Pseudovibrio sp. Tun.PSC04-5.I4: one gene and its partner. The protein of the gene in region 2 binds, or shares a complex with, the protein of the main gene of each other region. Links are inferred from orthologs where the notes say so. Each region holds a gene or a part of one and is shown on either strand. Other genes may lie near its edges.

The links.
Region 1: the proteins of uvrB (region 2) and BLS62_RS24155 are in contact, whole or in part, in a crystal structure (PDB 7EGT), measured with the Thermus thermophilus proteins. The link is inferred for Pseudovibrio sp. Tun.PSC04-5.I4 from one-to-one orthologs. Residues at the interface, in WP_096411307.1 of Thermus thermophilus: Glu23, Leu25, Arg26, Asp27, Gly28, Glu29, Arg30, Phe31, Arg55, Glu326, Asp327, Phe328, Glu379, Ser382, Gln383, His398, Gly400, Arg401; in WP_096412145.1 of Thermus thermophilus: His654, Arg656, Phe657, Gln666, Asp668, Glu669, Lys680, Arg681, Leu682, Ser683, Lys685, Tyr686, Ala687.

Annotation. Positions count from the first base shown.
Region 1 is NZ_FNLB01000006.1:4,073,259-4,080,599, reverse strand. The notes cover bases 3,378-6,475. They hold BLS62_RS24155 (ATP-dependent helicase), read right to left. Parts: upstream 6,081-6,475; coding sequence 3,675-6,080; downstream 3,378-3,674. Other genes in these bases: BLS62_RS24150 (DUF4142 domain-containing protein), read left to right, coding at 6,466-6,475; BLS62_RS24160 (cation:proton antiporter), read right to left, coding at 3,378-3,600. In the rest of the region: BLS62_RS24165 (50S ribosomal protein L11 methyltransferase), read right to left, coding at 789-1,691; more of BLS62_RS24160, read right to left, coding at 1,783-3,377; more of BLS62_RS24150, read left to right, coding at 6,476-6,984; BLS62_RS24145 (hypothetical protein), read left to right, coding at 7,037-7,341. UniProt on the Escherichia coli protein: A helicase with DNA-dependent ATPase activity. Unwinds DNA duplexes with 3'-5' polarity. Translocates on single-stranded DNA with 3'-5' polarity. Initiates unwinding more efficiently from a nicked substrate than double-stranded DNA.
Region 2 is NZ_FNLB01000006.1:3,887,456-3,895,121, reverse strand. Bases 2,612-6,034 are described here. They hold uvrB (excinuclease ABC subunit UvrB), read right to left. Parts: upstream 5,656-6,034; coding sequence 2,812-5,655; downstream 2,612-2,811. Other genes in these bases: BLS62_RS23380 (hypothetical protein), read left to right, coding at 5,892-6,034; BLS62_RS23390 (plastocyanin/azurin family copper-binding protein), read right to left, coding at 2,612-2,680. Also shown: BLS62_RS23400 (DUF3775 domain-containing protein), read left to right, coding at 429-839; BLS62_RS23395 (DMT family transporter), read left to right, coding at 1,213-2,127; more of BLS62_RS23390, read right to left, coding at 2,219-2,611; more of BLS62_RS23380, read left to right, coding at 6,035-6,377; BLS62_RS30835 (hypothetical protein), read left to right, coding at 6,378-6,878; BLS62_RS23370 (OmpP1/FadL family transporter), read right to left, coding at 6,931-7,666. UniProt on the Escherichia coli protein: The UvrABC repair system catalyzes the recognition and processing of DNA lesions. A damage recognition complex composed of 2 UvrA and 2 UvrB subunits scans DNA for abnormalities.

The DNA of each region.
Region 1 (7,341 bases), 190 kb from region 2 along the record:
GGTATGCAATCCATGCATTTTAAGATTGTGACGTTCTTGAGACATGCGTGTAACGCATAGTCGCCATGCGAAACTATGTATTTTTTTACAAACCGAAATAATAGATAAGTCTGCCTGTCGACGAGACAAACCGCTGCAGCAAATGACCGTACGATGATGAAATTGAAAATAATTATTAAGGAACTAAATGATGATCCTCGCTGCACACCTTATGGCAATGCCGGTTACTGCAACATTCGACGTAAAAGTTACCAAAAAGACTTCTTTGATGAGCCGCGTATGGAAATCTATTCGGAATGCGCGCCAATCAGAAGCAAATGAAGTTGTAAAAGGCAAGCTCCACAGAATCTAAAACAATATTGCACTGCAAAGTGCACAAAAATTAAGAACACAGAATACGGCTGGCAGCCCTGAGCCGCTGAAAAGCGCTTTTAAGCGGCTCACACCGCCAAACACCCCTCCCTGTGTTTGGCACGTCAAACAAACTCCTCCCAGTTGTTTGGCATACCAAGCAAGTTCCTCCCAGTTGCTTGGCACACAAAAAGACCTTTGCTTCCCCAGCAGTTTCCTCCCAATCTGCTGGAACCGGAAGCAAAGGTTTTTTGTTTTCTAAAGCGTGTTTCCCAAAAAATACTCTCGGTTTTCGAACAGCAAACGCACAAAACAAAAGATCAAAGCAGTTCGAAAAAACCAGGTTGAAGGCAAGTTGCTTTGCTGCGTATAGCCAACAAAAAACCCTCACAGCACGAAGCTATGAGGGTTTTAAATCTGGTTCAGCAACTTGCAGCTTAAGGTGACCAGTTGCCTTTAATAAATGTAAGCGTCAGCCAGCCATCAATTTCGTGGCGATGCGACAACTTCAACCCTTGCTGGCCGTAAGCGGAAATAATCCGCGGTCCATGCTCAATCCGCAACCCGGAAAGCACCAGCGTGGATTTATGCGCCAGATTACAACACAGCTTGGCAGACATCTGTACCAGCGGCTTTGCCAGAATATTGGCAACCACAAGATCAAACGGACCATACTCACTAAAGCGACGGTCTTCTAAACCAGCTCCGGTAAACGCCTTAAACAGCGGGCCGACATTGTTTTTGCGTGCATTATCGATAGCTGCTTCTACTGCGATAGGGTCAATATCCGTCGCAAGCACTTCTGAGCCGGTCAATTTAGCCAATGCGATAGCAAGAACACCGGTTCCTGTACCCAAATCAAGCATACGAGAATATTTGTGACGCTTCAGCAAGCGCTGAAGTTCCAACAAACAACCCTCAGTCGTACCATGGTGCCCGGTGCCAAAAGCCTGTGCCGCTTCAATCTCAATACCGATATGGCTGCTACCAACGGCATCCCGATCATGGGCGCCATGCACAATAATGCGTTCGGCACGAACAGGTTTCAAACCCTCAAGGGACTTAGCAACCCAGTTGATGTCAGGAAGAACCTCAACCTCTGCATCGCTTGGAATAACGCCGCCCTCAAATTGATCGAACAAGCGCATTTCGACAAAACTGGTGGCCTCATCAATGGTGGATTCCAGAATCAGCACTTCCGCTGTCCAGATCTCACCATCCTCGGAGTTTTCAAAGACAGCGACAGGAAAACCGTCATCTTCAAAGCGATATTCCATAACGTCAGAAAGTGCTTTGGCTTCCGCTTCAGGCGCAGGAATGCGAACCCGGATCGTGTCCATGCATAAACCCTTAGTTTTGGTGAGCTATCTAAACTCACCCAAAAAATCATTGAATAGGCGTATAGAATGCGCGGCATGGAAAAGCCAGTACTCAGGAGCGTTTCTCGCGCTCCTCTGCATATTCACAAGCAACAAGGCTAAGGATTATTGAACCTGAAACCGGAGTTCCATTCGGGGGGCCATTCAGCGGACGCAACTTCTTCTTAGGCTCAATCACCATGAGTACAATTGCCGTTTCTGGCAGTGCCTCCATAAACGCAACCCATCCATATGTTTCCGTCAACTCACTGGCTTTGATAAACCAACCCTCACACATCTTTGTCTCAAGATCATTATAGCTGTGCTCAGGTGAGAGAAAGGGCCTGCCGCCAAGCGTAACAACACGCCGAAAGCGCTCCTGCTCCCCCTGCTCCTCAGAGGGCGCGAACTGATACACCTCTCCGCGCCCGAACAATGGACCAAAGTTGGTTGCAACCAACGCGTTGTAATCATCATTATCGGTAAGTGCGAGAAGCGCGCTGTAATTCTCCAACGGCAATGCATTCTCAACTTCTTCAGAAAGCACCTCACCGTAATAATGTTCCAAGCCGGCATGACGGGAGAGACGTAACTTGCCCCAGTTTCGATCAACGATCAGACTAGGAACCTTCAGTGTTTTCAGCTTAGTCGCAAGCGCGACACTAAACCTGCTGGACCCAACAAGCAGCAAACCCGGCCCGGTATGACTGGAAAGCCCCAACCACCGCGAAAATGGGCCGAGCGTAAACCCATGCGCAAAAACAGTAGCCACCACAACCGCGAAGGAAAGCACAGCCAGCCGTTCGCCATCGGCAACGTCATGCTCAACTAAGGAACGGGCGAACAAGCCAGAAACCGCAACCGCCACAATACCGCGCGGGGCAATCCATCCAACCAGCACCCGTTCCCTCCAGCTCAAATGCGCGCCAATAGTGCCAAGCCAAACAGAAACTGGCCGAATAACAAACAGCAGAACCAACACAAAGGCCAGATCCTGCAATCCAAACTGAGCAAGACTGGAAAGCTGCACCGAAGCTGTGAGAACAATAAACACCGAGGAAACCAGAACAATCGTGATTGCCTCTTTGAAACGCTTCAACTCCTCAAGACTGGCAAGCCGTGAATTTCCAAGAACCAGCCCAAGAACGGTCACAGTCAAAAGACCAGACTCCTCCAGCACCAGATCTGAAAGGGCATAACAGCCAATCACACAGATGAAGATAAGCGGCACTTTGAGAAACTCAGGAACACGGCCACCCACAAACAGCCAGATCAATCCCTTCCCCAGTGCCCAACCACCAGCACCGCCCAACAGCAAACCAGCGATGGCGCGAACAGCCAAAATCTGAAAACCCTGCTCACCGTGATAAACCAGATATCCTTCGAACATCAAAACGGCGAGTAAGGCCCCAAACGGGTCAGCCAGAATTGCTTCCCACCGCAAGAGCGAGGCAACACGGCGCTCCAAACGAGCTTGCCGCAAAAGCGGAATGATAACCGTTGGACCAGTGACAATGAGGATAGATGCAAAGACAAGAGCCGAAGGCCAGCTGAGCTCAGCTACGTAATGAGCATTAAGGGCACCCAACATAAACGCGATACAGGCTCCAATAAGAACGAGTCGCCAAACGCCCTTATAAACACCGCTAATACGTTGAAAATTAAGGGAAAGACCGCCCTCAAACAGAATAACGGCCACACCCAGCGCAACAGTAGGACGCAATAAATCACCAAACAACGAAGTGGGATGCAAAATGCCTGTCGCTGGCCCGATCAAAAACCCTGCGACAAGCAAAACCACAATCGCGGGAAGTGCCAACCGCCAGGCGAGCCACTGTGCACCAACACCAGCAACAACAATCATCGCCAAAGCGATAACCACATCGTTCATTCGCACCTCCCAACACAACCATGAAGAGAGATAACACAAACTTCCGCAGAGGCAATTAACGCGTGACTTGAAGCTTATGCCCGGTCAACAAAGCCATCCAGCACTTTCTTTAGGCCAGATTTCTCAAAGTCGACGGTCAACTTATTCCCCTCGATGTCACTGATTATCCCATAGCCGAACTTCAAGTGGAAAATCCGCTCACCAATGGCAAAATCACTGCTGACTTCAATGACGCTTTTGGCAACAAGATCGCCCTCAATGGTCGTCGGACCAGCCTTTTTCGCTCTGCGGGTTTGGTTGCCACCATGCATACGGCCATACTGCTGACCAGAAGCCTGCGTTTTGCGGGCGCGCTGCCAGCCGGGAGTTGAGTAGGTATTCTGGAACGCATCGCTGCTATCAAAACGACTTGCCCCATATCCCCCTCCGGAACCACCCGAGTTATAGCCCCCATAGGAGTTTGAGGATTCAACAACTTCAACACTATCAGGGGGGAGTTCATCCAGAAAACGGGAGGGAATACTGGACTGCCAGGAGCCATGAATGCGTCGGTTAGAGGCAAACCACACCTTCACCCGCTTCCGTCCACGCGTCACACCAACATAGGCAAGACGCCGCTCTTCTTCCAGTCCCGCTTGCCCGGTTTCATCCAAAGCGCGCTGGTTTGGGAACACACCTTCCTCCCACCCGGGGAGGAAAACACTATCAAATTCAAGACCTTTTGCCGAGTGAAGCGTCATAATCGAGACCGCATCCTCATTGGCTTCACTATCCCTATCCATCACCAACGAGATGTGTTCAAGGAAGCCAGCCATGCTCTCGAACTCTTCCATGGAGCGGATAAGTTCTTTCAAGTTGTCCAAACGACCCGGCGCTTCAGCAGAACGATCCTGCCGCCACATCTGGGTATAACCGCTTTCATCAAGGATGATCTCGGCCAGCTCCGTATGGCTCATAGCCTCAACCTGATTGCGCCAGTTATCAAACATCCCCAGCACATCCGCCAGAACAGCACGCGCTTTCGGGCGAAGTTCAGAAGTCTGCACCATTTCAGCAGCAGCAGCCATCATCGGAATGCCCTGAGATCGCGCGTATGTATGAACCAGTTTAAGCGTAGCTTCACCCAAACCACGTTTAGGCGTGTTGACGATGCGCTCAAAAGCCAAATCATCAGTTGGCTGCAGCACACAGCGGAAATATGCCAATGCATCGCGGATCTCCATGCGCTCATAAAACCGCGGACCACCAATGACACGGTAGCTCAACCCAAGCGTAACAAACCGATCCTCAAACTCACGCATCTGGAAAGAGGCCCGCACCAGAATAGCCATCTCATTGAGAGAATGACCGTGGTTCTGCAGCACTTCAATCTCATCACCAATAGCACGCGCTTCCTCCTGAGAATCCCAGACTGAAGCCACCTGAACCTTTTCCTCGTCCTCAGACAGCGCTTGATCCGTGAACAAGGTCTTACCCAACCGACCTTGGTTATGAGCGATCAAATGAGACGCTGCGGCAAGGATATGGCTGGTCGAGCGATAGTTCCGCTCCAGACGAACAACCGTCGCACCGGGGAAATCCTGATCGAATCTCAGGATGTTATCTACCTCAGCGCCGCGCCAGCCGTAGATTGACTGGTCATCATCACCAACGCAGGCCACATTGGGATTGCCCTGAGCTAACAAACGCAGCCACAGGTACTGTGCAACGTTGGTATCTTGATACTCGTCCACCAGCATGTATCGAAACCGATGCTGAAAGCTCTTCAAAACATCTGGATGCTCTTTGAAAATGGTGATGCAATGCAACAGCAAATCGCCGAAATCACAAGCATTTAGAATGGAGAGGCGTTCCTGATAGGTCTCATAGAGCTTACGCCCCAACCCGTTTGCAAAACTTTGCGCATCTCCAGCAGAAATCTGCGCAGGCGTCTGCGCACGGTTCTTCCAGCCATCCATGAGCCCAGCAAAGACTTTTGCAGTCCAGCGTTTGTCATCCAACCCTTCAGCGCGAATGATCTGCTTGATCAAGCGCAACTGGTCGTCCGTATCCAGAATGGAGAAGGAAGACTTCAACCCAACCAGCTCAGAATGGCGGCGCAGGATCTTGACACAAATCGCGTGGAAGGTGCCAAGCCATGCCATGCCTTCAACGTGAGTACCGATATAGGCGCCAATACGGTTCTTCATCTCGCGCGCAGCTTTATTGGTGAAAGTCACAGCAAGAATTTGGCCGGGTGTCGCATGTCCTGTTGCAAGAATATGGGCAATGCGCGTTGTTAGGACACGGGTTTTCCCGGTTCCTGCCCCTGCCAAAACCAACACTGGACCGTTGATCGTCTCAACGGCGAGTTTTTGTTCGGGGTTCAAACCTTCCATATAAGCCGGCATGTCCGTTTGACGCGCAGCCATCGCTCGTGCCGCTATACCACCCGCCTTGGGCTGCGGAGCAACCGATGGATCAGCAGGGTGAAGAGGCATTCCGCGATGTAGTGGGCCAGAAGAATTTGCCATTGAACTCGTAGGATCCTTTGAACGCATTACCCTCAAAAATCAGAGGGAGAATCTTCAATACTTAATGAAGAACAATATAGCAACAGCGTTGAAGATGCGAGAGATCTACGAAGCGATACACATCGTTTTGCAGCACGGGTCACCTTCACTCAACTACTCTTGGTCAAATACTAATTTAACCTGCGGCGTTTTACTGAAGAGATCTTCAGAACACTGAAAAATAGGAAGGAGCACTTAGTAATTTAAATAGAAAAATACATTATAAGCTATTTCACAGCGGCACGCTCACTCCATACAAGGTCAAACCCCAAAGATATAGTTTGTAGACTCGTAACAACCTGAAAGAAAAACTATGAATACTGGTAAGTTACAAATTTCTCGTAGAAAAACACTCATCGGCTTATCTGGCGCTTTGCTGGCCACTCCCGCTCTCATCACCTCCGCCAGTGCGGATCATCATGCGGGAGGTGAGTACGTCGATAAAACACTCACAATTAGCCCGTTTTCCCTCGCGATCAGCGAGATGGCTGAAACAAAGGCATCCAACCCATTGGTTCGCCAGTTCGCCAAACTGGAAAAAGGCGAGCAAACAGCTGTGTCGCACCTGATTGAATCCACGGGCGCAATTGCACCGCCACGCCCGCCAGCACTAGAAGATATCTACAAAAAACTTGAAGCTGCCTCTGGAGAAGACTTTGACCGGCTTTATATCTCGACTGAAATTATTGGTCACGAAGACTTGTTGGCAGTTCAAATGCCTGAATCTGGTAAAAATCCGATCAACGTGAATGTTGCAACCGCAACTATCTTGGTACCATTCATCCATACGCATCTAACGATGCTCGCAGAAATTCGCAAACAAATCAGCTAGTTATCTAGCGACACATTGATTGAATCTATCCGTCAGGGTCAACAGTATTCTGATGGTTTCACTTGATCTTACCTTAGGTAAAAACCCCTCTATATTGAAGCTAAATTCAAATTGGATTAGTCGCAATAACCGTCAGTTTTCTAAACCCATTCCTATGCTTTTGTCTCCAGAATTATTGTTAGATCTAGCAGTATGCGAACCCAACCTTGATGGAGAAAAAAACATGCCGCAGGTATTGTGTAAATTCAAAAACTTTGACGACTTTTACGGCTCTTACTCTTCGCTTTGGAGCCAGATTAATAGCCGTGTCGGCCTGAATTCTGCTGATAAAGGACGCTTCGATAAAGCAATTTTTCA
Region 2 (7,666 bases):
TCTGATTGAAGGCAAATAAGGCCGTGCTGACAGAGCGAAATAACACCCTGCCAACACGGAGCACTCAGGTCCGCCAGCACCTAGAAATTTAAGAGAATTTGCTATTAGTTTTGCCCTTGAATCAAATTCTACTCTTAGGTGCAGCGCACAAACAACCCCTACCGTAGCGGTATATATTGTTTTTTTAACCATATAAAACTGATAGGTTCTGCTCTGTAGAATTACTTACTGTAACTTTCAGCAGCTAACTAACCCTCATTTAACCAATTCCCTTTTCTTTTCTATATCTTAAGCCCCCCATAACGCAGCTTCCCTCCATACTGCGAGGGAGCCCATAAAGAACGGAGACAGCTGTTCTGTAAGTTCCACTTGCAGAATAATTCGGAACAGGAGTAACGTTCTGCTACAGCAAAAAACGGGGATGACCCATGGCCGTAGAATTAGCACTATCTGCAGATACCGTTCGTATGATTGTACAAAAAGCGCGTGCCGTTTCCGTAAGCCTGCCAGATACTTATGAGGACGGGCATGAAGGGGATGTTACCCTTGATCCGGAGACGCTGGACAACGCGCATCTTCACGACGGCCTCGCGGAAGAAGAAAATGACGACTCATCCGCAACCGAACTGAAAGAAATCATCGAGGATCTCAACATCGACGAAGCGACTGAACTGGTTGCAATCGCGTGGATCGGACGGGGTGATTACGAGACAGGCGACCTGGACCTGGCCTTCACGGAAGCCAGAGAACGAGCCAATTCTCCGATAGCTACCTACCTCTTAGACCTGCCGCTCTTGCCTGATTATCTCGAGGCCGGTCTCGAAGCTCTAGATCTATGAGAAAATATGGGAACTAGCAGTTTTGCAATTGAGCGATCTGCTTAAGCTCAACCTGTGGTATCTCGAACACACCAAAATCCAGTAATATAGTAACTCTGTAGTCGATGTAATCCGCGTTATCAGGCCCTTACTCAGAAACACAACTGACCGGGGTCACAGGGGGAAACAATGAGCACTTCGCCATTTGAATACCATCGCCAAGATCAGACCAGTCACACTCAATCACCATGGCCAGTAGCGGCCGCGTTAATAGGCGCTTTTGTCGGCGTAATGTTTCTGGTTCTCTTTGTATTCTAACCGCCAGAAATTAGCCGACCCTTCATGAGAGAAACTCAACTTACCCTATAAGTAGACGCTTGCAGGGCACATACGCTTGAAGTACATCTTCGAGATGACTAGGGCATCTGCAAACATTCTTCTTCTTATGGCTGGCCTCATTTGGGGCATAGCATTTGTTACGCAATCCACTGCAATGGAGAGCCTCGGCCCCTTGCAATTTACCGCTATGCGCTTTCTTCTGGCCGCTCTAGTGGTAATTCCGTTTGCACTCCGAGAACGACGCGTTCATTCCACCAGGAAGATCAGCAAAGCCCATTGGCCCATGATATTTATCGTGTGCGTCAGCTTTACGCTTGGAACAGTGCTCCAGCAATTTGGTATGCTCGTCACCTCTGTCACCAACGCAGGCTTTCTAACTGCCGTTTACGTTGTGCTGACCCCAATTCTGGTGAAGGTCTTCTTCAAAGGGCACCCGAATTTTCTCGTCTGGCCCGCCAGCATAATAACCTTGCTCGGCATTTACCTGCTCGGTGGCGGACTGACCACCTTGAACATGGGCGATGCATTCATGTTGATCTGCGCCTTCTTCTGGGCCTTGCAAATGATCTACATGGGCAAAGCTGCAACCAGCTCAGGCCGCCCGATTGCCATTGCAGCACTGCAATTCACCTTCATTGGCGTGGTCACGCTCATCATCTCATTCTTTTACGAGACCTATACTCTGCAAGCCATTCAGGATGCATGGTTTGAGATCTTCTTCGCGGGCGCCCTTTCCGGTGGTGTCGCCTTCACGTTTCAAGCCTTCGCTCAGCAATGGACCACCCCATCAGACGCAGCGATCATGCTGTCCTCCGAAGCCCTCTTTGCAGCACTGGCAGCGGCATTCTTCCTGGGAGAGAGGCTCCCATTTGCAGGAATATTCGGCTGTGCCCTGATCTTCGGCAGCATTCTGCTGGTGGAAGTTGGCCCGCACTTCATCAAATTCCGACGAACGCCCGTCCCTGAATAGTCGCGCGGCATTTAGATCAAACTACAAAAAAAGGCAGCCAACAAGCTGCCTTTCGCGCGCTACGCGCCATACCCATTTATGCACAAGAAGCTTATTGCGCCTCCAGCTTATCCAGTAGCTCGATTAGTTTCTTGCCCTTGCGACCACCCGGCACAACAGATCGGCCACCAGCAATATCTGCAGAACCATCCCCCACATTGATCAGCATCGCCATGCCAAAACGCCCATGCAAGCCACAGGTGACACCGTAAATGCCCGGTGTGTCAAAGGTAACGGACCGATCTGCATCAAGCTTGTTAAACTTAAAAGAGGGTCCACCATCCGGTGTCATTTTCTTGATCGAAACAACAGTGTGGTCGCCGTCAAAATTATCAAATGAAACCGTTGCTCCAGCAGGCACTTGCAACAAATCAGGTTCAAAGCGGAACATGTGTGACAGCTTGGATGCACTGGCGTCAGTCACCTGACTAACAGAGTAAGTTTTTGCATCCTCAGCCAGCGCGCCGCCCAATAGAAGCGCGCTTACAAAAAGAGCTGATAAAGTCGTTTTCATGGGAGATAACTCACTTGCAATTCGGAACTATTATCAACATGCGCTGCAAAAAAGCTGGCCACATTGATCTAACGCAGCCAGCTCAAAAATAAAGCGTATTCCCGATTTAACGGCAAACAGCTCTATAGGCTCTACTTCCTGTAAGTCCGGGTTCCCGGACGCCCGCCTGAGCTTCGCCCGCTGGCAGTTCTGCGTGGCTTCTTCTCGGTTGAAGCGCCTGCAGGAGTTGGCATGTCTGTCCCCGGCCCCATTTCATCAAGGCCCGGTTTGTGAACCTTGCTTTTGCTGGCGCCTTCTTTCTTGGCATTTTCTTTCGGCAAATTGCCTGCCTTGCCGTATTTTTTGGAACCGCTAAACCCACCGGCTTGCTGCTCCACCGTCCGTTGCCGCGCCATAGGGTCATCAGAGATCGCAAGCTCGGTTACCTGAAGTCGCTTAACCTCATCCCGCAAACGAGCCGCTTTTTCAAACTCAAGATCAGCCGCCGCTTCGCGCATCTGTTTCTCAAGGTCCTCAATATGCCCCTTGAGGTTGTGCCCGATCGTAGCCCCTTCCTCAGCAAAGCCAGCATCGACAGAAACGTGATCTTGCTCGTAAACGCTTTCCAAAATATCGCCTATGGAACGCTTCACGCTTTCCGGCGTAATCCCGTGCTCCACATTGTATTCTTCTTGCTTGGCCCGGCGGCGGTCGGTTTCCGCAATCGCCCGTTCCATAGAGCCGGTCATCCTGTCCGCGTAGAGGATAACCTTGCCGTCCACGTTACGCGCCGCACGACCAATGGTCTGAACCAATGAGGTTTCAGAGCGCAGGAAGCCTTCCTTATCCGCATCCAGAATGGCAACCAGCGCACATTCTGGAATATCCAACCCCTCACGCAGCAAGTTAATCCCGATCAACACATCAAATGCACCAAGGCGCAGATCGCGTAGGATCTCGATCCGTTCCAGCGTATCAATATCGGAGTGCATGTAACGCACCCGCACACCGTTCTCGTGCAGATACTCGGTCAAATCCTCCGCCATCCGCTTGGTCAACGTTGTCACCAACGTCCGATAACCCTCAGCCGCCTTTTCGCGCACCTCGCCCAGCAAATCGTCAACCTGTGTTTTCGCAGGGCGAATCTCGATATCAGGATCAGTCAAACCAGTCGGGCGAATAACCTGCTCAGCAAACACACCGCCTGCCTCGACAATCTCCCAGTTACCGGGGGTCGCAGAAACAGCAACAGTTTGCGGGCGCATCGCATCCCACTCTTCAAACCGCAAAGGTCGGTTGTCCATACAAGATGGCAACCGGAAGCCATACTCTGCCAAGGTTGCTTTCCGGCGGAAATCGCCTTTGTACATGGCACCAATTTGCGGCACAGTCACATGGCTCTCATCAACAAAGACCAAGGCATTATCAGGCAGGTATTCAAACAGCGTTGGCGGCGGTTCACCCGGCGCACGTCCTGTCAGGTAACGGGAGTAGTTCTCAATACCTGCACAGGCGCCAGTGGCTTCCATCATCTCCAGATCAAACGTACAGCGCTGGTCCAACCGCTGCGCTTCCAGCAATCGGCCACGATCATTCAGCTCCTGAAGGCGATGTTTCAGTTCTGCCTTGATCGACTTGGTGGCTTGGTTCAGCGTTGGCTTCGGCGTCACATAGTGCGAATTCGCGTAAATTTTCACCAGCTGAAGCTCGCCGGACTTTTTACCCGTCAGCGGATCAAACTCTGTGATGGTCTCAACCTCATCACCCCAAAGAGAAATACGCCACGCCCGGTCCTCATAGTGCGCCGGGAACACTTCAATGGTATCGCCCCGCACTCGGAACGTACCACGCTGGAAGGCCACATCGTTGCGCTTGTATTGTAGCGCCACCAGATCAGCCAGCAACTGGCGTTGTTCAATCTTCTCGCCAACCTCCAGCTGGAAGGTCATCGCCGTATAGGTCTCAACCGAGCCGATACCGTAGATACAGGAGACCGATGCAACAATGATCACATCATCGCGCTCCAGCAAAGAACGTGTAGCCGAGTGCCGCATCCGATCAATCTGCTCGTTGATAGAGCTTTCCTTCTCAATGAAGGTATCCGTCCGGGCCACATAGGCTTCCGGCTGATAGTAGTCATAGTAGGAAACAAAATATTCAACGGCATTGTTCGGGAAGAAGCTTTTAAACTCACCATACAACTGCGCGGCCAGCGTCTTGTTGGGGGCAAGGATCAAGGCCGGGCGCTGGGTCTGCGCGATCAACTGCGCCATGGTAAAAGTCTTACCCGACCCGGTTACCCCAAGCAGAACCTGCGTTTTATCACCATCCCCAAGACCTGACTTCAAATCAGCAATCGCTGTGGGCTGATCCCCTTTGGGTTCAAACTCGGATTGAAGCTCAAAAGGAATACCACCCTCAGACTTTGAGGGGCGCTCAGGACGGTGCGGAACCCATGCATCCTCACCAGACTCATCAGACCGGCCCTGCTCAATCAACCGGGCTAGCGCCTGTACAGTCGCTGTTGCTCCGGTGAAAATGTCTTCCTTGACCTTCTTACTCTTCTTCTTGGTATCCTTCACATGAGTCGCAAGCAGCTTTTCCGCTTCTTCCAGCGAGATATCCAACCCAGCAACCGGGTTCAAGCCACCCTTCGCCCGCTCACGCGGATCATTGGTCGCCCCCATGGAGGTTCCACGCGCGGACTTAGCCGGGGCCTTCTTCGCCTTTGCGGCTGGCTTCTTGGCAGCAGGCTTTTTTGCGGGCGCAGCCTTTTTCTTAGCCGGCGCCTTAGCTTCAACAAGCTGCTCAGCTTCTTTAACCGCCTTCAATTCAGACAGGTCTTCCTCAGCTATCTGCCCAGCCCAGTCTGAGATCGAACCAGACAACGGACTGCCAGATAATGCAGATTGCGGAGCCTCTCCGAAACCGGAAGCAGCTTCATCGGACTCAGGAAGAGAAGAAGACTTGGAGGATTTTGTAGGGCGCTTTGTCATGGGCACACTATGCCGTGAGTCATTTCGAAAAGAAAGTATGTTCTTACTTCGTTCCATCACCTTCAAGTAATCATCCTCTTAAATTGTTAGATTGCTTTTAAACAGCAACGTTGCTCTCCCTTAACCAGCGCACGCGCATTAAATTGAGTGTGTCCAGAGGTTGCCGCAGACTAGTCCTCAACACAGAAAAGCGAGCGCGACGCTCCTTCTCATCACAGCCGAGCAGGACCAACAAAATGAAGAACAAGAATTTAGGCCTCAGTGCAGCCTCCGCATTCGCTGCAAGTCTGTTCCTGGCCGCGTCAACCCAAGCTGCCCCCCCGCAAAACGTCAGCGGCGAAGTGTTGGTGCCTCTCAACTATGTAGCAGGCTTAAAAGAAGACGGTTTGCTGGACCCATCTGTGACAAAAGCCTGCGAAGATAAATATGAAATCAAAATGGGGAAGGAAATATTCGTTGAATACCAGATAAGCGCAACACAAAACAAAGCCGTCGCCTTGGTAGAAGACACTGAAGTGAAGCTCACACCGCTTGGCATCCCTGATACCTATTCCTTCACATCAGACAAAATGCCCGACGTCCTGAAGAAGAAAGGCTTTATGCGTCTTATCTTTACGATGGAAGATGACTTCAATGATGAGGTGGTTCACATCATAGCAGCAGGCGATAAGCCAACGGATAAATGTTTCCTCAGCACCGAAGCTTTCAGGCTGAGACAATAATTGCAGATGTCATGCAAACATCAAGCAAGGAACAGGTCTCCATTACCCTCACTTTCAGCAGTAGTGCTCTTTAGTTATGCGTTACTCGCAGGAACGTCATCTAAAGCCGAACTGATTTCTGAAGAGCTCCTCCTAGTCATTGCACACTACGGAACTGCAGTAACTTCAGGACCGGCATCCTCCGATATGACAGGGCACTGCCAGTCCATATTCGCTAAGTTAAAGGACACAGCAGTGCTTGTTGATTATGAAATCAACACAAGTTCAAGCGGCTCGTATGCAGAAATCGCGATAGCAGGAGAAGTCATCAAACTGACAGCACACCCCATCAAAGCCCACTACAAATTCTTCAGCAACACCTTGCCAGCACGCCTCGTTAACTTAGGCGCTCAAGCCGTTATTTTCAGGCTTAACAGAGCGTTCAGACAACCATCCGTCGAAATAATTTTCAGCAACAACGACCAGTTCGAATGCCGCCTCACAGCCACTCTCCCAAAATAAAAAAGGCCGAAGGATCTCTCCTTCGACCCCAAAATTTCATAGGTAATATCGTTTAAAACGCGACACGGATCTTTGAAGAAACAGCAAAGTTCCAAGAGGAGTCGTATTCGTAGTCTGTGTTGACTTCAGCGACGTCTGTACCAGTGGTTCTCGCAATATTGTATGAACCTTCTCCAGCAGTCTTATAAATAGCACGACCACCAAGAGAAAACTTAACCTTCTCAGTTACATCGTAAGATCCACCTAATCCAAGAGCGTAAAAATCAGAATATGGCCCACCAATACCTTTATCCCATGTCAAAGTGCTGCCAACGCTAAGTTTTTCAGTCAACTGATGACCAACTCCAGCTTCAACAGTCCAACCATCTGAGTAGCCTAGATCACGCACAACACTAGAAGGGGCTCTCACATCAGCACTGGTAAGGTTTACTGCCAGCTTATTAAGTACGCTCCAATCAACCCATTTTACACCGAGCGAAACCAACCAGCCGGGCGCAACGCCACTTTGAACTTTAGCCTCAATGGATTGCGGTAAAGACGCTTCGGCTGATGCTTCCGCAGATATTGGACCACCCAAAAGTGCTGGCAATGAGATCCCAAAATCACCATCGAGATTGAGGTCAATCTCCGACTCATAGGCAACCAGTGCACGCAATGCAATTTCCGGCATTTCGAAGGCAGCGCCTAGTCGGAAACCATATTCACGGTCAGTATTTACTTCCAAAGAAACATCTGTAGAATCATATTTTGGCGCAGTTGATGGTGGAACTATGAGAGTATTAGAAAGC